3 regions of the Pseudoalteromonas sp. Cn5-37 genome follow, and region 2 is predicted to be linked to each of the others. Evidence: predicted binding sites of a transcription regulator. Region 2 holds the regulator's gene; each other region holds the start of a gene.

What was found. The regulator sigma-54, encoded in region 2, starts transcription at its own class of promoters, with help from an activator protein. The targets are predictions, from matches to a motif close to GTTGGCACGNNNNTNGNNT.
Region 1: a site for sigma-54 is predicted at 3,879-3,897, ahead of fliS (flagellar export chaperone FliS). Genes of this name have one in related genera too.
Region 3: a site for sigma-54 is predicted at 1,096-1,114, ahead of L1266_RS14310 (YggN family protein). Genes of this name have one in related genera too.

What each region holds. Positions count from the first base shown of each region.
Region 1 covers NZ_JAKGBA010000007.1:140,786-148,680, forward strand. Annotated here, with positions in the region: gene L1266_RS11380 (sensor histidine kinase) at 1-1,035, opposite strand, end outside; gene L1266_RS11385 (DNA-3-methyladenine glycosylase I) at 1,163-1,750, shown strand; gene L1266_RS11390 (sigma-54 dependent transcriptional regulator) at 2,207-3,646, opposite strand; gene fliS (flagellar export chaperone FliS) at 3,940-4,341, shown strand; gene L1266_RS11400 (hypothetical protein) at 4,341-4,628, shown strand; gene fliD (flagellar filament capping protein FliD) at 4,849-6,258, opposite strand; gene L1266_RS11410 (flagellar protein FlaG) at 6,299-6,721, opposite strand; gene L1266_RS11415 (flagellin) at 6,846-7,895, opposite strand, start outside.
Region 2 covers NZ_JAKGBA010000023.1:27,823-35,717, forward strand. Annotated here, with positions in the region: gene L1266_RS17865 (calcium/sodium antiporter) at 1-255, shown strand, start outside; gene L1266_RS17870 (KpsF/GutQ family sugar-phosphate isomerase) at 259-1,230, shown strand; gene kdsC (3-deoxy-manno-octulosonate-8-phosphatase KdsC) at 1,234-1,785, shown strand; gene lptC (LPS export ABC transporter periplasmic protein LptC) at 1,782-2,336, shown strand; gene lptA (lipopolysaccharide transport periplasmic protein LptA) at 2,326-2,847, shown strand; gene lptB (LPS export ABC transporter ATP-binding protein) at 2,844-3,569, shown strand; gene L1266_RS17895 (RNA polymerase factor sigma-54) at 3,676-5,172, shown strand; gene hpf (ribosome hibernation promoting factor) at 5,199-5,486, shown strand; gene ptsN (PTS IIA-like nitrogen regulatory protein PtsN) at 5,490-5,942, shown strand; gene rapZ (RNase adapter RapZ) at 5,943-6,788, shown strand; gene L1266_RS17915 (HPr family phosphocarrier protein) at 6,802-7,074, shown strand; gene mgtE (magnesium transporter) at 7,286-7,895, shown strand, end outside.
Region 3 covers NZ_JAKGBA010000012.1:61,349-69,243, reverse strand. Annotated here, with positions in the region: gene L1266_RS14315 (aminotransferase-like domain-containing protein) at 1-193, shown strand, start outside; gene L1266_RS14310 (YggN family protein) at 260-1,060, opposite strand; gene L1266_RS14305 (PA3496 family putative envelope integrity protein) at 1,452-1,640, shown strand; gene L1266_RS14300 (glutathione peroxidase) at 1,693-2,175, opposite strand; gene L1266_RS14295 (AzlD domain-containing protein) at 2,283-2,582, opposite strand; gene L1266_RS14290 (AzlC family ABC transporter permease) at 2,579-3,286, opposite strand; gene L1266_RS14285 (cytochrome b/b6 domain-containing protein) at 3,424-4,074, shown strand; gene L1266_RS14280 (c-type cytochrome) at 4,296-4,748, opposite strand; gene L1266_RS14275 (DUF2721 domain-containing protein) at 4,852-5,322, opposite strand; gene L1266_RS14270 (S8 family serine peptidase) at 5,549-7,895, shown strand, end outside.

The DNA of each region.
Region 1 (7,895 bases), on a different contig from region 2:
AGTCACTTCAACCCGTCCTTGGTGCGCATTGGCGACTGAACTTACAACTGCAAGTCCTAGCCCCGTGCCCTGGCTTTTGGTAGTGTAAAAAGGTTCGAATAATTTGTTGGCATGGCGTAAATCAACACCCGGGCCATTATCACTGACACTGATACGAACACAGTTTTCGCTAGTTTCGTCACGTTCGGCACTCAGGGTTACCACAGCCTCAGAACCAATAATTTGAATACTGTTGTGGATCAGGTTTTGAATAGCACTCGCCAGAGCCGTTTTATTACCCATAATTTCAATATCTGGCTCAGGCAAGTTCACGCTAAGTTCACTGTTATTTTGTGCAACCATGGCATCAGCACCGGCTTTTACTTCATTAAGTAACTGTTGCATTGAAACGCTTTCGACCACTTGTTGCTCACCACTTTTGGCAAATAACAGCATATCGTTCACTTGGGTTTCTAAATCTTTTAAACGCGACATTAGCTTCGTATGAAAGTTACCACGCGAGCTTTCTGGCAATCGCTTTGAGCCTAAATTTGCAGCATAAAGCATGGCCGCTGATAACGGTGTTCTGACCTGATGAGCAAGCGAAGCAACCATTTTGCCAAGCGCACTTAAGCGCTGCATATGTGCAACTCGCTTTTGTAAGCGTCTGGTTTCAGTTAAATCTGTCATTAAAATTAATTGTCCTGGCTCTGGAGCAAGCGCAGTAATATCAAGCTTAATTAAACGGCCATCCTTAAGTGATACTTCATGTCCATCGTCTTGCTGTGGTCGAAATGAGCGCTGAATAACGCTAAACCATTTTTCACCTTCAAGCGGCTCACCTAGCATATCAATAGCAATTTGATTGGCTTTTGCGATCATGCCTCGGCCATCTAAAACCACTACACCCGCAGGCATGGTATCAACCAAGTGGCCTAACCAACTGGCTTGTTGGCGCAGCTCACTCAATTCACCCACATACTCTTCTTGCTGTAAGCATGGGTTATATTGTTTGGCTGTGATAAATTGTGGTTTTAGGACATTTGCTAAGGCCATAATCGATACTCAAAAAATCGTGTCTACCTAGCTAAATGCACAATCCGTACCAAATTTATTTTTGTTTTATTTCAATAAATTAAAGACAAAAAAACACTGACAAAAAAATGACAATCGCGAGGGAATAATGCAAAAAGAACACCAGTGTCGTTGCCCATGGCTCGATACCAGCAAAGAAGATTATGTGGCCTATCACGACCAAGAATGGGGGGTGCCATTATATGATGATCACCGCTTATTTGAGTTTATAACCTTAGAGTCAGCACAAGCGGGACTGAGTTGGTATACCATACTCAAAAAGCGTAATGGCTATCGCAGTGCTTTCAAAAACTTTGTTGTTGAAGACGTTGCCAAAATGACCGAAGACGACGTCGAACGATTAATGCAGTTTGAAGGTATTATTCGTAATCGCGCTAAAATCGCCGCCACTATCAATAACGCGCAACGTTTTATTGAGATTCAAAAAGAGTTTGGCAGTTTCTCAAATTACCAATGGCAGTTTGTTGGTGGCAAACCATTGGTAAACGATCTTGATAAATTAGAGGATTACCCGGCTATTACTGAAGCCTCTACAGCATTCGCCAAAGATTTAAAAAAGCGCGGCTTTAAGTTTTTAGGGCCAACCACTGTGTATGCGCATATGCAAGCCTGTGGCATGGTTAACGACCACAGTAATGATTGTTTTAGAAAACAAGAGATTATTGATAGTTATTAGGTGATATGGGCTAAGCTTGGCTTCTATCTTCTCGGTGCTGCAAGCAGCCTCCGGTGGTAAAAAGCTAATTAAGTAACTTATTCACAAAGAGGCTAAGAGACGCTGCGCTTATGAGGTAAAAATAAAGATGTTAAATTTTAGGCTCTAGGCTACTAGGTGTAGCGCGCAGCACCTCGATTACCTTGGTGGTAAAAGTATTAAGAGCCTGATTCACAAATAGGTTAAAGGAATATTGCGCTTTAAATATTAAGAGAAAGGGCTTGGTTTCTCATTTGTTCCTCATTATTTTCTCTTTGTGCAAAAAGCTTTTAGTGATTTATTACCACAGCAGACCCCGAATGAAAGACGGTGAGCGCGCTCGTAAGTTTAGCGCCTATAAATAAAGACACAGCCCATTCTATAGGCGTAATAACCATAGTACTTAGTTAATTTTTGCCTAAAACCTGCTCTTAACTATTAGTCACGCGTTAGGTTGTATTTCTTCATTTTTTCGACCAGTGTGGTGCGCCTAACACCTAAAATTTCTGCTGCACGTGCAACAACGTAATCATAGCGCTCTAATGCTTGGCTGATTAAGCTAATTTCTAGCTCAGCAAGATACTCTTTGAGCTCAATTCCTTCATCTGGTAATAAACCTGAGTCAGCCGTTGTTGCTGGTACTTCAGGTTCTTCATCATCGTAATCACTAAAGCCGGTACTGAAAATATCGTTGAAAGCATCTCGCTCCATCAACTCTTCAGGGTACTCAGGCTCATAGGCCTCAACTTCGATATAACGATATTTAGCTGGTAGGTCTGGCACATCAACTACTTTATCAGGGAACATGATCACCATGCGCTCAACTAAGTTAGCAAGTTCACGAATATTCCCCGGCCACGCATGTTCTTTTAAGCTTTGAATCGCACGCTCAGTGAATTTGGCCGTTGTGCCACTTTGCTCATTAACACGACGCATTAACTCTTTTAACAGCAAAGGAATGTCGTCAGCACGCTCACTAAGCGAAGGATTTTCAATTGGAAACACGTTTAAGCGATAAAAAAGGTCTTCACGGAAGTCGCCCTTTTCAATCATCTCTTCAAGGTTACGGTGAGTCGCTGCAATAATGCGTACATCAGCTTGAATAGGCTTAGTACCCCCTACTCGCTCATAGCTACGCTCTTGCAACACACGTAGTAGTTTAACCTGCATTTGCAAAGGCATATCACCTATTTCATCTAGAAACAGCGTGCCGCCTTGCGCTAATTCAAAGCGCCCTTTGCGTGCAGAAATAGCACCCGTAAAGGCCCCCTTTTCATGGCCAAATAGCTCACTTTCAAGTAGTTCACCAGGAATAGCACCACAGTTTACCGGCACAAATGGCCCTGTATTGCGTTTAGAGAGTAAATGAACGTTACGTGCAACAACTTCTTTACCTGTGCCTGACTCACCTAAGATCAGCACATTGGCATCGGTTTTTGCTACTTGCTCAATTAAAAAGCGCACATCTTTTACAGCTTCGGTTTCACCGACTAAACCATCAAATGATTTGTTAGATTTAGCTTGTTTATGGTCACCCGGTAGCATGCGCTGATATTGCTGACAATCATGTAATAGCTGAGTAGTTACGTCATGGTTAAACGGTTCACAAATTAAACCAACTACATTAGCAATGCTTAGCAGCGGTTTGAGTGTTTCACCAATTAATAAAAACGGAATGGCAGGAAACTGTTTGATCACAGCCTCGTGATTTAGCTGCTGTAAAGCACCAAGAATGACCATGCATTCTTGCTGTTGATGTTTTTCACAAAAAGACTGTAATGAAGTCTCATCAACTAATTGTGCAGTTTCACCAATGAAGGTAAGTGCTGCATGTAAACCTATCGCACGATTATTATTATTGTCTAAAATTAAGATCATTATTGGCGAACCACAGTTACCACGAGGTTAGTTAATTTCTAAATTGTAAGCGAGTTTAGGAGGGATGCAAGCGCTAAGCGGCAATTTATTGACATCAACGCCAAAAAATAGTCACTTAGCACTAAAATTTAATACTAAAGAATTAACTTACAAATTTAGCCTGTTTGAATTTTAAAATATTCTATACTCGTTGCTATAATCTCTATAGAAATGCTCAAAGAAAGATAACATCAATGGCATTAATATTGCTTATCTATTTTTATGAATCGGTGTTTTTAATATAGGATTTTCTCATGGCACATATATCGATAAAAAAGTACAGTCAAGTTAGCGTTAGCAACATTAATGAAATGTCTCCTTATGAGCAGATCAATTTGATTTTCAGCAATATTATCGGACGCTTAGCAGCAACTAAAGGCTTTATTGAGCGTAAAGAATTTGAAAAAAAAGGTGAAAATATTTCTACCTGCATTTTATTATTCGGTGCTCTACAAGATGCACTCAATTTTGAGCATGGCGGGGATATCTCTAGCAACCTACTATCGCTGTACGACTTTTGCCAACGCAGGTTAACTGAAGCAAATGTAAACAACGACATTGCAGCAGTAGATGATGTTATCCGTATCGTTAAAGAAATAAAAGAAGGGTGGGATTCTATTCCGCTCGAAGAGCGCATACCTAAAGCTGAGCAATAATGCCGAATTATAACGCTCTGAATGAATTACTCATTGCATTATCAGAGCACATAGATAAAACAGATATTGAGCTGGCAAGCCAAACGTTAATAGCTATTGACCAAGAGTTAAAACATTGGTGTGAGAGTGAAACACCACCTCAAGAAAAAGAGTTATTAGCTATACAAGCTAAAATTTTAGCCGCTACAGCTAGACTTAAAAACGCGAGAGATAAAACTCAGGCCGAGTTAATCAACCAGCGTAAATCACAAAAAGCTATTTCTAAATATAAAGCAACTAAACGCTAATTTTCGTTTAGTTGCTTTTGACATACTCAGTTATATAAACGCGTTATTAGCGCTATATCAATTGTGAAAAATAAAGTCGCGGTTGTAGATAGTGAATTGGTTTTTGTACTTCTATTCAAACAAAGTAAAATATTTACTAAATAGATCGTTTATGAACCAAAAGCAAAAAAGCGCCAAAAGAGTTGGCGCCTAAATACCGATAAGAAAATAGACTAATCAATTATTTACTTTGCTTAACAACCCCTGGCATATTATCAAGCTGCGCTTGCACATAGCTACTGGTTGAGTTCATCTGGGCTACAAGTAAATCCATGCTATTGTACTGTGCGTATAAACGAGACTCTAACGACTCCATTTTTCTTGCAAAATCAATTCGCTCATCATCTAAGCCATCTAACTGGGTTTGTTTACTGTCAATTCTGTTTTGAACAATACCATCTGAGTCTGTATAAAAGCTCATTAGCTCATCAAAAGACTGTGCAAAACCGCCCTCGTCTTCATTTTCACCTATAAAGAACTCCTGCACTAGGTCTACATCTGCTTCGACTTGCTCGTTTAGGCGTTCTGTGTCTAGGCTTAATTTACCGTAACGGTCTGCTTCAACCCCGAGTTTTGATAACGACAAACTACTGCCATCACTCAGGGTTACTTCACTGGTTAATTGCTGACGGAGTTTTGACATTACCCCACGAAGCATAGAATCACCAGCCATCACACCAGCGCCGTCTTCACCTGATTTACCTAAATTATTACTAAGCTCAAGTAATTCGTTATAACTTTCAATAAAACTGTTTAAGCCTGCTTTAATATTATTGTTATTTTCAGTAATTTTTAACGTGCTATCATCGTCATCAGTGCCATGTGCTTTTTTGGCGGTAATCGTTACACCGTCAATAACATTTGCAAACTCGTTATCACTGCTAGTAACTGTTAAATTACCATCTATGGTAATTGAAGCGTCTATTGCAGCAATTACTTCACTAATGTTTGTCACCCCTGCATCTGTGTCATAGGCTAGAGCCGATAAACCTGCCGCGTCAGTATTATCGCCATCAGCATCAGTTGCTGTAACTTTTATTGCGTTTTCAACACCACTATTTTTTGCGGATAAAACTAAATGCTGGCCATTATCGTCGGTAATAATCGTTGCTGTTACACTGTCGTTATCTTTACTGTCATTAATCGCATCACGAATTTCAGACAAAGTTGCAGTATCTGACACATCAATATCAAAACTATTCTCACCTGACGCTATAGTTAACGTCCCTTCACCAACTGCGGCATCTTCTGCAAATGCACTTGACATCAATTTATGTTCAGTCGCAAGATTGTTTACTTTTACATTATAACCACCAGGCTGAGCCTCTTTATCTGAGCTTAGTGTTACAAAATCATCACTACCAGAAATACTACGTTTTTGGTAGTTATCAACTTCGCCTAGTGCCTCCATCGAGGTTTGCAGTTTTTCAAGCGCTGATTTTAGTGCACCTGCAGCTGAAATATCTGTAGTTAACGTGGCTTCTTTGTTGTTTAAACGTGAAGTAAAAGGGGTACTTTCAGCGCTAACTAACGCATCAACAATATCTGATACTGCTAAACCTGAACCTAAACCATTAAATGAAATAGCCATAACACTTCCTCACATTACACATTTAACTTAACAAAAAACTTTAAACAGTTTGATCAATTAAAAAACCCGCAGTTTCAGAAAGCTTAGCCACTAAGCTTAACACTTCTTCAGATGGGTATTGCTTTATTAGCTCACCACTGTTTTTATCAACCACTTTAATAACATCACGGCCTGAATCTTCATCTACTTGAAACTGCAAACTACGATTCATTTCGCCCATGAAATCTTGCAATTGTTGCGCCATTTTCTCAAGCTGCTCACGGCCTAGCTCGTCTTTATCAGCGCTTTCGTCCAATTTACGCTGCGCTTGTTGATAATTTTGCTGTGTTTGTTGTTGAAGTCTACTGTCCGTTTTATTTGATTCATCAATCGCCGTTGCTGTCAGTTGCGGGCTCGCAGCTAGCTTGTCATCCGCTTTTTGTGGAGCCACTGCAAAATCAGGGTTTTGGGTTATTGCACTCATAACGCCTCCTTAACATTTTACCCTATAGCTAATGCAACAAAAGGAGATTAGCGTAAGCCTATCTCCTTTTTATTTTAGTTAACTAATGCTGACTTAACCATTAGTTGTTGTACTAATCACACTATTAACCAATTAAGCTAAGCGCTGCTTGTGGTAACTGGTTCGCTTGCGACAAGATTGATGTACCCGCTTGTTGCAAGATTTGGTTTTTAGTCATTTGCGCAGTTTCTGTTGCAAAGTCAGTATCTTGAATACGACTACGTGAAGCAGATACGTTTTCAGAGATGTTTGCAAGATTACTGATTGTATGACCAAAACGATTTTGAATCGCACCTAAATCAGCTCTCTGGCCATCTATAGATGAAATCGCCGAATCGATTATTGATAAAGCTTTCTGAGAACCAGCTTGCGTTGAAATATCAATCTTATCAACCATTGAGTCTGCTGCTGTTCCAGTGACTGCGCCTGTAACTTCAGTACCACCCGCCACAGTAAATGAATTGTTTCCAGAAAACTCTATGCCTGAAGTTACAGTAGACGTTGTACCATCAACTATAGCGGTAGTGCCCCCTCTTACATCAAAAACACCATCTGCACCAGTAACACTTAGAGAAACACCATCTACTCCACTTACATTTAGCTGCACGGCAGTACCGCTATCAGTGGCATCGTAGCCAAGGTCACTTAACTTCGCAGCTATTTCAGCAGTAGTTCCAGATACATCTATTTCATGATCACCTATTGTCAATTTACCCGTTGATGTAGCCCCGAGACTAAAATCAACTTTACTGACCGCTTCTGCAAAAATACTAGTATCAGATGCATTAATCTTGCTAGCTGCATCCGTTGCACTAGAGCCTGCATCAATAGTAACCGTTTCGGCTACACCTGCAGATGTAATAGTTAATGTTTCGTCTGCAGTGGACTTACCATATACAGCACTATTAGCAGCAACTGCGCCAAAAACACTACCAGCTGTACTACTAGTTGCATATTTACCACCAAGTTTATCTGCCGATACATCTTTAAGCGAAACATTAATAGTCTCGTTTGCATTCGCTCCGATTTGAAATGATTTAGTTCCAAAACTACCATCAAGCAATTGCTGCCCACCAAACGAAGTTGTTTCTGCAATTCGAGTTAGTTCTGTTTGTAATGCAGACACTTCTTTTTG
Region 2 (7,895 bases):
GCGCTTGGTAATATCGTTGGCTCAAACATTTTCAATTTACTCGCCGTATTACCACTTGCGGGTATTATCAACCCATCAATTATTGACCCTTCTGCGGCAAACCGCGATGCACTTATCATGATTGCAGCAACCGTTGTATTGATTGCCATGTCATTGAACTTTAAAGGTGCTCGTCGTATCAATAGAGTAGAAGGTGGCTTACTGTTAGTCGCATTTATTGCATATCAGGGCTATATTTTCAGCCAAGTAGGATAATTAATGACACAACCTAGCTTTATCGCGCAGGGTAAGCGCGTACTCGAAATTGAAGCACAAGCTTTACAAGAAATTGAGCAATATATAAATCAAGATTTCGATAATGCTTGCCAATTAATGTTCCAATGTACAGGTCGTATTATTGTGATTGGTATGGGCAAGTCTGGCCATGTAGGTAATAAAATTGCTGCAACCCTTGCAAGTACTGGCACTCCGGCATTTTTTGTTCATCCTGGCGAAGCTAGCCACGGTGATTTAGGCATGATCACCCGCGACGATGTGGTGATGTGTATTTCAAATTCAGGTGAGACCAGCGAAGTACTCAGTATTATCCCTGTTATTAAGCGCATTGGCGCAAAAATGATTTCGTTAACAGGCAACCCAGACTCAACAATGGCAAAACTGTCTGATGTTCATGTGTGCATCAAAGTTAGCCAAGAAGCGTGTCCGTTAGGCCTTGCCCCAACGGCAAGCACCACTGCAACCTTGGTTATGGGCGATGCAATGGCGGTTGCGCTACTAGAAACCCGAGGTTTCACTGCCGACGATTTTGCACTTTCGCACCCTGGTGGCAGCTTAGGTAAACGTTTATTACTTACATTAGATGATGTGATGCACGCAGGCGACGCAACGCCAATCGTTAGCGAAACCCAAAGCATCAAAGATGCATTGATTGAAATGTCAGCCAAAGGCCTTGGTATGACCGCAGTGATTGGTGCAGATGAAAAGTTAGCCGGGTTATTCACTGATGGTGACTTACGCCGTATTTTAGAACAGCGCATCGATATCCATAACACGGCAATTAGCCAAGTGATGACCCGTTCATGCACAACGGCTCGCCCTGACATGCTTGCGGCTGAAGCTTTAAATATTATGGAGCATAAACGTATTAATGGTTTAATTGTGGTGGATCAAAGCAACACACCAATTGGTGCCCTTAATATGCAAGACTTATTAAAAGCAGGAGTTCTCTAAGCAATGACATTCGCCGAACTATACCAGCCCCTGAGCCCTGATGTGAGTCAGCGTGCTCAAAAAATAAAACTATTAATCTGTGATATTGATGGTGTTTTTTCTGATGGTCGAATTTATTTGGGTAATAATGGCGAAGAGCTTAAAGCATTCAATACTAAAGATGGTTTTGGTATTAAAGCACTCATTAATAGTGGCTTTGAAGTGGCAGTGATTACTGGCCGCCATTCACAAATAGTTCAGCAGCGAATGACTAGCCTAACAGTTCAGCACATTTATCAGGGACAAGAAGATAAGCTGATTGCTTATCAAGAGTTAAAGGATAAACTGGGGCTGACAGATGAACAGATTGCCTATATTGGTGATGATGGTCCAGACTTACCAGTTATGGAAAAAGTTGGCTTTGCTGTCGCAGTAAACGATGCACACCCGCTTATCAAGAAGCTGGCTCATTACACCACATTATTACCGGGTGGCTTTGGAGCCGTGCGTGAATTAACTGATTTACTGATGTTAGAAAACGGCAAGCCGTTAACTAGCGATGGTACCAGCGCATGAATATAGCCCGTATTTTACTGAGTATTGTTTTTGTCTGTTGCATGGTGTGGTTATGGTACCCGTACTTTAACCAGTCAACTGATACAATAACTAGTGAAGACGAGATCATCGCAACACCTGATTACACTGCCGTTGCTCTAAAGCAAACAGCTTATGACGAGCAAGGTAAAATTAGTCATAAAGTGGCAGCTGCAAAAATGGAGTTGTATCAACAATTAGGGTTTACCTTTTTTGAACAACCTATTTTTACTATTTATAGCGATCAGCAAGTTTGGCAAGTAAGAGCCAAAGAAGCTACTTTATACGAAAATGATCAGCTGATTTTTGAAGGGGATGTAGTTGCTAAAAACTTAACCCATAACGGTATGATCGAAGACATAAAAGCAGAAAATATTAATGTCGACATTGATAAAATGACGATGTTTTCAAAGCAACCTGTAACACTAACAGGACCGAATTTAAAAATTACCGGTAAAGGCTTAAAAGCCGATTTAAAAGCCGAAATTGTTGAGTTAACTAACCATACACGAACCATATACTATGACCAATAAACTGAAGAAATTACTCCTGATCCCAAGCTTATTAATTGCCTTTTCGGGCGCAGCTGCCGAGCAAACAGGCGCTCAAATTAGCATTAGCTCAGATCGCCAAGTCGGTAAACTAAAAGATGGCGTTGGCATATTCGAAGGTAACGTAGAGATCGTGCATGGTGATCGTCGCATTACAGCAGAGCGACTTGAGGCACATGGCGGTGACACCGAAGGTACAGTCGAATTAATTATCGCTACAGGCAAACCAGCTTACTTCGAAGAAAAGCAAGCTGATGGTACCGTGATGAGTGCCAGCGCCGAAGAAGTTCGTTATGATGTTGCGAAACGCTTCTTAACACTCAATGGCGAAGCTGAAGTCACTCAAGCGGGTCAAAAAGTAACGGCAAAAAGCATTACCTATGATATGGCTCAACAGCTGATCAGCGCAGAAAAAGACGAAAACTCAACAGATCGTGTACACACTATTTTAGTGCCTGTAGAAAATAAAAAAGACGATAAAGGCCAACCATGAGCACATTAAAAGCAGAGCTTTTAGCTAAAAGCTACAAAGGCCGCCAAGTGGTTAAAAATGTCGGTCTTGAAGTTGAAGCGGGCAGTATTGTTGGCTTGTTAGGGCCAAATGGTGCAGGTAAAACAACGACCTTCTATATGATTGTAGGCCTCGTACCAAGCGACAAAGGAAAAATAAGCATCGATGATAACGATATCACGCTTTTGCCAATGCACAGCCGTGCGCGCTTAGGTATTGGTTATCTACCACAAGAGTCGTCTATTTTTCGAAAATTAACAGTTTACCAAAACTTGATGGCCATATTAGAGACCCGCAAAGATCTTAACAAAACAACGCGCGAAGAGACGCTTAACAACTTATTAGATGAATTTAGCATTCAACATATTCGCGATAGCCAAGGTATGGCACTGTCAGGTGGTGAACGACGCCGCGTTGAAATTGCACGTGCATTAGCCGCTAATCCTAAATTTATCCTTTTAGATGAGCCTTTTGCTGGTGTTGATCCTATTTCGGTGTTAGATATAAAGAAAATTATTGAGCACCTAAAAAATCGTGGTATTGGTGTACTTATTACTGACCATAATGTTCGAGAAACCCTTGATGTTTGTGAAAAAGCCTACATTGTTTCTCATGGGGAGCTAATTGCATCAGGGACACCTGAGCACGTATTAGCTGACCAAACTGTACGTGATGTTTATCTAGGCGAGCAATTCAGGCTGTAACCATTACGCCACCGACTAGAGCATCTGCTAGACTTATACAATGACAATAAATCGATAACAGTGTCCTCACCGTTACCGATAACTTAAAAAGGATTGTTAGGGATACATGAGGCAATCATTACAGCTGCGCATGGGCCAGCAACTTACAATGACTCCACAACTGCAACAAGCCATTCGCTTGTTGCAGCTCAGTACATTGGATCTCCAGCAAGAAATTCAAGAAGCGCTTGATAGTAATCCTCTGCTTGAAGTGGAAGAAGCGGATTACAACGAAGAAAGCATCGGTAAGAATGAGCAAAAAGCGGAGTCTGACGATGTACAAGTCAGCGCGTCTGCCGACGAAGCACCTAGCGAATTCGAGCAAGAAAGCAGTGATGCTCTGAGTAAGGATACGGTTAGCGATGACTTAGCTATGGATGTTACGTGGGATGAGTACATGAGTGCCGCCCCATCAACATCGTCTGGGCCAATGCCTGAAGACGAGTCTATTTACCAAGGTGCTTCAACAGAAACACTGCAAGAATATTTAATGTGGCAACTACAGCTCACACCATTTAGTCCTACCGATGAAGCGATTGCCGTTGCCATCGTTGAAGCTATCGATGACTCAGGTATTTTAACGGTTAGCTGCGAAGATATTGTCGAAAGCTTTAATCAAAATAATGATGAAGAAGAAATCGAACTCGATGAAGTTGAAGCTGTCTTAAAAAGAATACAGTTATTCGATCCAGTTGGTATCGGCGCCCGAAGTTTACAAGAGTGCCTGTGTATACAACTTCGTCAATTCGATGCCAATACGCCATATTTAGCTGAAACTAAAATGGTTTTATCTGAGCATATCGAATTATTAGCAAGTCGCGACTATCGCACTTTAATGAAAAAGACTAAGCTTAAAGAAAACGAGCTTAAAGAAGTGATGACGCTCATTCACAGCTTAAATCCTAAGCCTGCGGATAGCATAGTACGCGAAGAATCTGAGTACGTCATACCCGATGTATCAGTGAAAAAAGTGAAAGGCCGCTGGGTAGTCGAGTTAAACCCAGATTGTATGCCAAAAATTAGAGTGAATAGCCAATATGCAGCGATGTCTCGCTCTGTTAAATCAAGTAGCGACAGCCAATTTATTCGTTCTCACTTACAAGAAGCAAAGTGGTTTATTAAGAGCTTAGAAAGCCGTAACGATACTTTACTAAAAGTGACCAACTGTATCGTGCAACAACAGCAAGCTTTCTTTGAACATGGCCCAGAAGCAATGAAGCCAATGGTGCTAAACGATGTCGCTGAAATGGTCGAAATGCATGAATCGACGATTTCTCGGGTTACAACACAAAAATATATGCATACCCCAAGGGGAATTTTTGAGTTGAAATATTTCTTCTCAAGCCATGTCAGCACCGAAAATGGTGGTGAGTGCTCTTCTACAGCAATTCGCGCTTTAATCAAGAAGTTAGTTGCTGCAGAAAACTCGGTTAAACCATTGAGTGATAGCAAAATTGCAGATATATTGGCTGAGCAAGGAATTAAAGTAGCTAGACGTACAATTGCAAAATATCGTGAGTCTCTAGCAATACCTCCGTCTAATCAGCGTAAAAGTCTGATTTAGACGTTTTACATAGAAGGAAAATGCTTATGCAACTAAATTTAACTGGTCGTCACGTAGAAGTCACTGATTCATTAAGAGACTATGTAAACACTAAGTTCGCAAAACTAGAAAGGCATTTTGATCATATTAATAATGTTCATGTCATTTTAGATGTAGAAAAATTAAGCCAAAAAGCAGAAGCAACTTTACATGTAAACGGAGGCGAGTTGTTCGCTTCTACAGAACATCAAGATATGTACGCAGCAATTGACTCATTGATCGATAAACTTGATCGCCAAGTCATTAAGCATAAAGAGAAATTAGCTCGACATTAAATTATGAAACTTAGTTCACTTACTAATCAGGACTGCAGCAAAGCTGCGGTCCTTTTTAATAGCAAAAAAAGAATTCTTGAGTATATTAGCGAGTTAGCTCACCAGCAGTTTCCTCATTTATCTCAACAAGATATCCTAGATGCTTTTCTGAACAGGGAAAAGTTAGGTAGTACAGGTATCGGCCGAGGAATAGCTATTCCCCACGGTCGAATGAGTGGTGCTGATGAACCTCATGCATTTATTATTGTCAGTGAATCTCCCATCAATTTTGATGCGATAGACAATCGTCCCGTTGATATTTTTGTGGCACTCATCGTACCAGATGGCGATTGCCAGTTGCACTTGAAGACCTTGTCAACAATTGCTGATAGACTTAAAGATAAAGATTTTTGTAAACAGTTGCGAAGTGCTACAAGCGATCAGCAACTATTTCAAGTAATTGCATCAGAGGCATAAATGGAATTAATAATTATCAGCGGTCGCTCAGGCTCGGGGAAATCGGTCGCTTTACGAGTTCTTGAAGACTTAGGCTACTACTGTGTTGATAATATTCCTGTCAACCTACTGCCTTCGCTCGTGCGAAGTGTTTCTGATAATTATGACAAAATTGCCGTCAGTATCGACGTACGTAACTTACCGAAAGAGCAGCAAGAGTTTAATGATATTCTTGAGTACCTGCCAGGTTTTGCTAACCCAACACTATTCTACCTAGATAGTGATGATCAAACCCTAATCAAGCGTTTTTCTGAAACTCGCCGTTTGCATCCATTATCGATTGATTCTTTACCGCTTGATCTTGCCATTAAACAAGAAAAAATCCTGCTTGATGTGCTGATCACCCGCGCTGACTTTATGATTGATACCACTGATTTGAGTGTTCATCAGTTAGCAGAATCAATTCGTGAAAAGATTTTAGGTAAGAAAGATAAAAAACTGATTATTACGTTTATGTCGTTTGGTTTTAAGCATGGCATTCCAAAAGAAGCTGACTACGTTTTTGATGCACGCTTTTTACCGAACCCACACTGGGAGCCTGATTTAAAGCCACTAACCGGCCTCGATCAGCCTGTCAGGGATTATTTAGCTAGCCACAGCATAGTGCAAAAGTTCACTTGGCAGATTCAAACCTTTGTACAGACTTGGTTGCCACATCTAGAGCGCAATAACCGCAGTTACCTAACCATTGCAATTGGTTGTACAGGAGGCCAACACCGTTCTGTTTACTTAGCGCAAACAATTGGTGAAAGCTTTTCTAAAACTCATGCTAATGTAAAAATTCGCCACCGCGAACAAGATATCTAACTAGGCACCAACAATGCACGCTGAAGATACCTTTTTAATTCAAAACAAACTTGGCTTACATGCTCGCGCTGCGACTGTTTTAGCGCAACTAGCACTGCAATTTGATGCCAAAATTACACTTTTTCAAGATGAGAAAGAAGCTGAAGGCGACAGCGTGTTAGCGTTAATGCTCCTTGAAAGTAGTCAAGGAAAAGAGGTTCGTGTTGTATGCGAAGGTCCTGACGCTGACGCTGCATTAACGGCAATCGGCGAATTAATTGCGCAACGCTTTCACGAGCAAGAATAGCATTTGCTAAGACTTCAAGGTTTACGGTAAACTTACTTCGGATATTTAAAATTCCCTTTAAATATCCTACTTTTATATCGCTCGCTTTTCTAAATTACAAAACTCTTAATAAATTTATCGCAGTGCGACGATATCTCTGCAAATACACTACAAAGCAACTATGCTGTATTTGCATAGCCTATTTAAACTTTTTTCAGTTGTAAGGACGCCAATGCCAGAAGCCTTTGAACAAGATTACCCACTACAACAACTCAAACAAGTGACCAAGTCACTCAATAGTGGTCAATTTGTTCAAGTGCGCGGCATGTTAGCCAAAACGGCACCTTGTGATACAGCCCTTTTACTTGAGTCTTCTCCCCATAAAATTCGTCGTATGCTTTGGCAGCTGGTTGACCCAGATGTCCGTGGTGATGTTCTAGAGGAACTCTCTGAAGATGTACGTCTTGGCATTATTGCCCAGATGGAGCCTGAGCACATTGCTGCTGCTACAGAAGATATGGACGACGATGACTTAGGTGAGGTTTTACGTAGTCTTCCTGATACCGTATATCAAGACGTTGTTAGCGCGATGGACTCGCAAGATAGAGAAAGGGCAACTCAAGCGCTTTCTTATCAAGAGCGCTCAGCCGGAGCCCTGATGAACAGCGATACGGTAACCATTCGTCCAGATGTTACCCTAGATGTAGTTTTACGCTATTTACGCTTACGAGGTGAGTTACCAGAGGGTACCGATGATTTATATGTAGTTGATAAACATAACTGCTTTTTAGGGGCGCTTTCGTTAACCACGCTACTGACAAGTCCTTCTGATAAAGTTGTTC
Region 3 (7,895 bases), on a different contig from region 2:
TAGCCAATATGATGCGGTAAAGTTATTTCATCTGGCACTAGAGGCGGGGATCAGTATTACTCCGGGGTTGATATTCTCAGCGGGTAAAAAGTACCGTAGCTGTTTTCGTTTAAGTTATGGCTTGCCTTGGTCTGAAAACTTAGAGCAGGCGATTAAAACGTTATCGCAATTGACTGTGCTGGCCAAAAAATAAAAAAGCGCAGAGCAGGCTCTGCGCGAAAGGACCAATTGTTTTGGTTCAGGGATGTTAATTAGTCAATTACTCTGCATTCTGTTTGAAAGTAAATAGTTGGTACTCTTTTAGTTGTGGTACTAGTACCACTAATTCTTGTTCTTTATGAGCGATATCTGCAAAGCTGCCGCATAATGCATCTGCACGTTCTTCAAGTTGAGCTGCCTGTGTTTCTACGCGTGCTTCTATTTGTGCGCCCATGTTTTCCATACGTTGCTCAAACTCATCCATGTCGCCACCTGAACCTAAAAGCTCAGAACCTAGCGCAATTAAAATGCTGCCCATCGATTGCATCATGGCTGACTCGACAGCCGATTCGATTTGCTCATCGAATTGGTCTTCAAAGTTTTGGCCAAATTTTTCGAAATTTTGCTGACCCATGGTAAACGCACCTTGCTGATAGAAGGCGTTTTGCACTTCTACACTGATATCGTCCATTAATTCTGAAATGTCGTTTAGGCCATCAATATTGAAAGCATTTGATACTTCTTCAATTGCTACGCCTGCTATTTTTACGCCATCAAGTGCGATATTGGCGACTTCAGGAAGTTGGCTGCGTAAGCTGTCTGAGTAATCTGCAATTGCTTGCTGTTGTGAAGCATCAAGCGATACGCCTTGACCATCGATATATAAAGTGTGCTGATCGATGATTTTCATAGTGCGATTATCGGCTGTGTAGACTTCTAACTCGCTTGGTGTGATGCGTACATCATTTATAAATTCAACATCACACTGCTCACCGCTGAATGAAATATTTGTATCATTATCGTTATGAGCCATTGCGCTGGTAGCGATAAATAAAGAACTTACTAACAATAACTTTTTCATTTTTTTCTTTCCTGTTTGAAATGACACAAATACATAATCAAATTGAATGCCATAATTTATAAGTTCAATTAATTCAATGGTTTGATGTGTTTTTATGATTTTTTGAAAATTGCGGTCAATAATTTTTTAACCACTTTTTAGTCAAATTAACTAAAAAACACACATGCATAAATGACTCTTATCGAAACGATAAAAAACTCTCACTTTTCAGAAATCAAATTTAGCGCTATTTATTCACAATATTGACATATGACCTATTTAGCATGGGTGTATGGCTTTATTTTGGTGGTTTTTTAGATACTAAATTACTACTGAGCTTTTTAATCTTTGCCAATTCATCGAGCAAATTTTAATCTCAAGAATTGGTCTCAAACACTTTATGGAGTGGGTTGTGGGTAAGACATTTAGTTATGACGCGCTAGATGACGATTTTGTTGAAGACGAGTACGAAATGGTCGGGCGTAATCAACACGACAAGAAAAAGCAACGCGTAAAGAAGAAGTTGGAAGACTATCTTGAACAAAAACGCTTGCGCAGAAACTTAGGCGATGACGACTTTGACGAGTACTTGAACGACTAAGCATAAATTTAGATAAAGAGGCAATTTGCCTCTTTATTGCTTTTAGACTTTGTTATTTGCCCAGTGCAGCTGCGATGTCTGACTCTAGCTGTTCAGGTTTTGTCAGTGGCGCATATCGCTTAATGGCCTTGCCATCTTTACCAATTAAAAATTTGGTGAAGTTCCATTTTATTTTGCGGGTGATAAACCCCGGTAATTCTGATTTTAGGTATCTAAAAACAGGGTGAGCATGTTCGCCATTCACATCGACTTTGCTCATCATTAAAAAGCTAACGCCATAGTTAATAAGGCAGCCTTCTTTAATTTCTTTTGCATCACCTGGTTCTTGTTTGCCAAACTGGTTACATGGAAAACCAATTATTACTAAGCCTTGCTCATGATACTTTTCATGCAGTGCTTGTAAGCCTTCATATTGTGGAGTGAAACCGCATTTACTTGCGGTATTTACAACAAGCACAACCTTGTTTTCAAAATCAGAAAAGTCAACGGTTTGGCCTTGTAGGCTGGTGGCAGAAAGTTGGTGAAATTCGCTCATAATGATAACTTTTTATTATTGTTGCATTGATTCTAACTTGCTTGGCATTTTTCTAAAAGGGTAAATTTTAATCAGCGGTTTTTCTTACTTGGCGTTAAGCATCGCAGCTAACTTAAAATTATAAACAATCCCATCCCTGCCAGTGTTGTGTAGTATATGTTATGTGTTTTATAGGCCACGATAACAGACACAACAGCAGCGCTTAGATAGGGATTTTGCCAATCTAGATTTATCCCTTCGTCATTAATAAATACAATGGGCACCCAAATTGCGGTGAGTACTGCTGGGGCGCTAAAACTTAAGAATTGCTGCATTTTTGGGCCGACTTTAAACGGTAATGCACGGTGCAAAAATAAGTAACGTGTGAAGAAGGTGATACACGCCATTAATAAAATGGTGGTCATCATTGTGTATGCTCCTCTTTTGCTTGCCAGCGACTAATTAGATAACCCACTGTCATAGCGATAAGGGCCGCAGTGACAAGCCAAAGTTGAAAGCCCTGATTTTTTAATAGCGTTGCAACAACGCCAGCGGTGATCACTGTAGCCAGTGTTGCAAGGTTCTTTACTCCCGGAATAACTAAAGCAATAAACGTGGCTGCGATGGCGAAATCAAGCCCTAGGTGTGTTAAATCGGGAAGGAGGCTTCCTGCGACAATACCTAGTAAGGTCCAGATATTCCAGGCAATATAAAAACTAAACCCGGCACTGAGTGCATAAATAAGGCGTACTTTCGTTCGGTACGCTTTGCGATGGTGCGAAAAAGCAAATAATTCATCGGTTAGTACAAAACTCACTGACAGTCGCCAACGAAAGGGTTGATCTATGACTTTATGGCGAATAGCTAAACCATACAAAAAGTGCCGAGAGCTAATAATGAGTGTGGTAAATAAAATAGTTAAAAGCGGCGTATTGCCGGCCATTAATTCAATCGCAACGAGCTGTGCTGAGCCTGCAAATACCAATAACGACATAGCTTGTGTTTCTAGGGCACTGAAGCCATTTTGAACTGCTAACGAGCCACATAAAATTCCCCAAGGTAACACCGCAAGGCATAAGGGGAGCATGTCGAAAAACCCTTTTAGTAAGGCTCTTATTGTTGATTTATGCATCTTATCGCTCATGTTTGTAGTTATGGCTCAGATCAAAACAGCTGAAATAGAGGTGTGTCAAAATAACTGAAGTTTGCAATAATGTATAGCCGAGCCTGTTGCTGAAATCATTAGCATCTTTTAAAGGGAAAGTTACAATGTCAAAAGTTAAAGTATGGGATGGCTTTATAAGAAGCTTCCATTGGTTATTAGTTGCCGCCATCGCAACACTCTATTTTAGTGCTGAAGAAGGTATGTTGGAGCTGCATTTTACTGCAGGCTACTTCACTCTAGCGCTTATTATTACACGTCTTGTTTGGGGTCTAATTGGTAGTAAAACGGCAAAGCTGTCTGCGCTTATTCATTCACCTGTTGCTGCAATTAAGTCATTTACAAGCAATGAACATAAGGCGGGTCACGGCGCGGCGGGTAGTTATATGGTGATAGCCTTTTTTGCGCTACTCATCGTACAGTTAACCTCTGGCTTAATGACCAGTGACGATATTTTAACGGATGGCCCGCTGGTGGCGCATGTATCCTCAGATACCGTAGAGTTTGCGGGTTGGCTCCATCATTTAAACTTTGATATTTTGTTGTATGCCATTGTGTTGCATGTATTAGCGATTGTGATTTACCGCATTAAGGGTAAGAACTTAGTGAAGCCTATGCTAACGGGCAATAGTGAGCAAGTTGCGGTTACTGAGCCTGTTACTAAATCACCGTTGATAGCTTTTGTTATTTTTGCAGTGTGCTTAGTGGTGCTATTTACGACTTGGGGTGCAGAGCCGCTCAGCTATTTGCTTGGCTAGGTAATCTAATACCAATCCGCAATAATACTTAATCATTTTGAGGGATAAAACCTGTCGCTACCTGCGTTAAAAATTTCTGATTTAGAACAAACTAAATAACGAAATTTTTGCCTTGCTATCAACGAGGTTCTATTGCCTCAAAATAGACCACTTAATTAAGCGAATTGGTATAAGACATTAAAAAAGGCGCTAATAAGCGCCTTTTTAGTTTAAGTTTTTAACTAGTCTTTGAAAGACTTATGGCAATCTTTACAGCCTTTAGCCCAAGCGCCAAATGCTTTACCAATTACTTTTTTATCGCCACTTTGCGCTGCAATTGCTAGCTCATCAGCATATTGTTGGAAAGCAACTGCTTTTTTCATAAAGGTTTCGTTGTCGCTCCATACAGCTGCAAGCGCAGATGTATCACCTTTATCAGAACCCGCTACGAAAGCTTCCCAAGGCATTTTAGATAATGCCGCTGCATTGTTAGCACGCTTTTGAAAACGTTCTGCATCAAAAGGTACTTTCCCTTTTAGCATATCGCCCATGTCACCAATTTGTACGCGGATCATTGAAAATGCTGCCTGACGATACTCGATTGCATCACTTGGCTCTTCAAATACAGAATTTGCTGAAGCGCCTAGTGCCATTGTTGAAAGCATTGCACCCACTACTAATTGTTTTAATTTCATTCCTTTTGCCCCTTAAGATGTCATAAAAGTAAACTAACTGAGTTTTATCTTAGCTCAATATAATATTCAAGTGTATCGCGGTTAATCTTAACTTAAGTTTAATTTAATCATTTATATCAATATCAGCGAAGATCATGCCGCGGCGCATGCTTCTTGTTGCTAAGAAAACCTCGCATAGTAAAGATAAAAATCCACATATCAGCAGCGCCATAGCGGCCACAAAGCAGCTAGCAATTGTCACGCTCAAGTTGATAGATTGAATATGCGATAAAAATAGACACATAACCACAGCACATACTAATAAAGCACTGAGTACACTTAGACTAAATGCAATATGGATGCAGCGAGAGCGTTTCAACAGTGCCCTTAGCTCCGTTGTTAATGACTTATTGAAGTCTTCATCCGTACTGACTTTAAGCTTGCGTTCTAACTGTCGCGCTCGATCGGTAATACGCGCCAAGCGGTTGGAAAGCACGCCTAATGTTGCTGCAATACCGGTAATTAAAAAGACGGGTGCAACAGCCGTTTGAATTACTTTTGCCATGGTAAGAATGTTGATAACTTCTGAATTCATCAGTCTCTCCGCTCATTGTTATATTTTATTTACAGTGGTTTACAATTTAAGTTTGACATTTAACCCATTTAAATCAGTGTGTTACAGTTTCTTTTCGGCAGAGGGATCACTTTGTTGTAACCAAGCTGTTGCTAGTTTGTGTTTTTGAGCTTTATAGTCGTCGAACAATTCTAATATCATTGAATTGAGTAAATACAATAATATAAAACTCATCCGAGGGAAAATGATGTCTCCAAGTAAAATGAAGCGAACCGCTCTATCATCGGCTATTGGGTTAGCAATGATGTCTTATGGTGTTACAGCAGCAACACTTGATCTTAACAAGGGCTATGTTCCTGAAATATCTAATGTAAAAAGTTACTCTCAAGATAAAACAATTAATAATAAAACTCGCTATATTATTCAACTCGAGGATGAACCTCTTGCAACTTATAAAGGCGGAATCATCGGCCTACAGGCTACCTCTGCAGAGGTAACTGGGGAGAGTAAGCTAAATCTTTCTTCAAACCAAGCGTTAAAGTACAGCAGTTACTTAAAAGCTAAGCAAAAGAGCGTAGCTCGTGACGCTGTATCTATAAGTGGTGGAGCTGTTTCTCATACGTTTAGCACTTTATTCAATGGTGTTGTTATTGAGGGCGCTGAAGGTCAAAGAGAAGCTCTGGCTAGACTACCAGGCGTTAAAAAAGTATTCCTAGACACTGAATATCATACAGTAATGGACGCATCAATTGATGTAATCAAAGGTGTTGAAGCGTGGCAAGCATTAGGTGGTCAATCTGAAGCTGGTAAAGGTGTTAAGGTTGCGATTATTGACTCAGGTATTCGCCCTGAAAATCCTATGTTTTCAGATGTAGGTTTTACGGCTCCAGAGTTCAGTGAAGAAGAAGCTGCTTACTTAGCAACAAATCCTGATTATTGTCGAATGGATGGTGGTGAAGCTGACTTTTGTAATAACAAGTTAATTGTTGCACGTGCTTTTGGTCCAACTCCTTCTAGTGTTCATCCAGATGAGTATATTGGCTCTCCTTTAGGTTATGATGGTCACGGGACGCACGTAGCTGGTACTGCGGTTGGTAACCCAATGGAAATCACCTACCAGGGTAACAATGTGTCTATTTCTGGTGTAGCTCCTGCAGCTCAACTGATGGCGTATAAAGCACTATGGCATACAGCTGATGGTCGCGGCAGTGGTACTACAACCGCGCTTATGTCTGCATTAGAAGCCGCAATTAAAGACGGCGCAGATGTTATTAATAACTCATGGGGTGGTGGTGCAGGAGCAAACCCTGCATCAAGTGCTTACAGCGACTTATTTACAGCAGCAGAAGAAGCAGGTGTTGTTGTTGTTACTGCAGCAGGTAATGATGGTAATGGACCACAAACAATTGGCTGTCCAGGATGTATCGAGTCTGGTTTAACAGTTGCAAATACCCAAACAGGCCGATTTTTTTCGCAGCAAATTGAGGTTGATGGCGAAAGCTATTTAAGTATTGAGGGTAGTAATGGCCTATTAAAAGAAACGCTTTCTTTACCGGTTATCTCTGCACAAGTTATCGCACCAGATAACTTTGAGGGTTGCGAAGAGTTTGCGGAAGGAATTAGTTTTGCTGATTCTGTTGCGTTAATCTCTCGTGGTGCTTGTGCTTTTAGTGTTAAAGCTGAAAATGCAGCTAAAGCAGGTGCTTCTGCAGTGATTATTCACAATAATGCTGCTGGTGGTGCGATGGGGATGTCTATGGATGATGCTCCAATCCCAGCTTCAGCTATTAGCCAAGAAGATGGTTTAAGCTTAGTTGAGTTATTGAAAGAAGCAGAAGAGCCTGTTATCGCGACTCTTGATCCAAGTGTGCAAAGAACTATCGTAGCTAAGTTCACTGATGCAGTTAATTCTTCGAGTTCACGAGGACCAAACGGTGAACCAAGCTTCCTAAAACCTGATATTGCTGCTCCAGGTACAGACATCCTGTCTGCATACTCTCCAGATGAGGGAAATGGATTAACATTCACGGCAATCTCTGGTACTAGTATGGCTAGCCCTCATGTTGCGGGTGCAGCTGCACTTATTAAGCAAGCACACCCAGAATGGGATGCTGTACAGATCAAAACCGCTTTAATGAGTACATCGAAGATGGATGGACTTCATAAAGAAGATCTTGTCACTAAAGCAGATGCTTTTGATGTTGGTGCTGGTCGCCTAGATGTACCTAGTGCATTAAATGCGTCGCTTACATTTAGTCACGGTTCTTATGCTGATCCTAGCTGTCTAAGCGTATGTAGCTTCAAAAATACTGTGCAAAATATGAGTGACACCTCGGGAGAGTGGACAGCTAAAGTAGTTACAGACATGGATGGTGCAGAAATCTCTATATCGCCTAGCACTATCACTCTAGAAGCGAATGGTTCTGTGACGACTGGAGAAGATAATACTGAGACACGCACCGATATTGCAGAGTTTAATTTAGATATTGACTCAACATACAATAGTGTTAAAGGTTGGAATTTTGGTCATGTTGTATGGACGCACTCTGAAACAGGTCAGGTAGCTCACCTTCCATTTGCTATATACGATAATG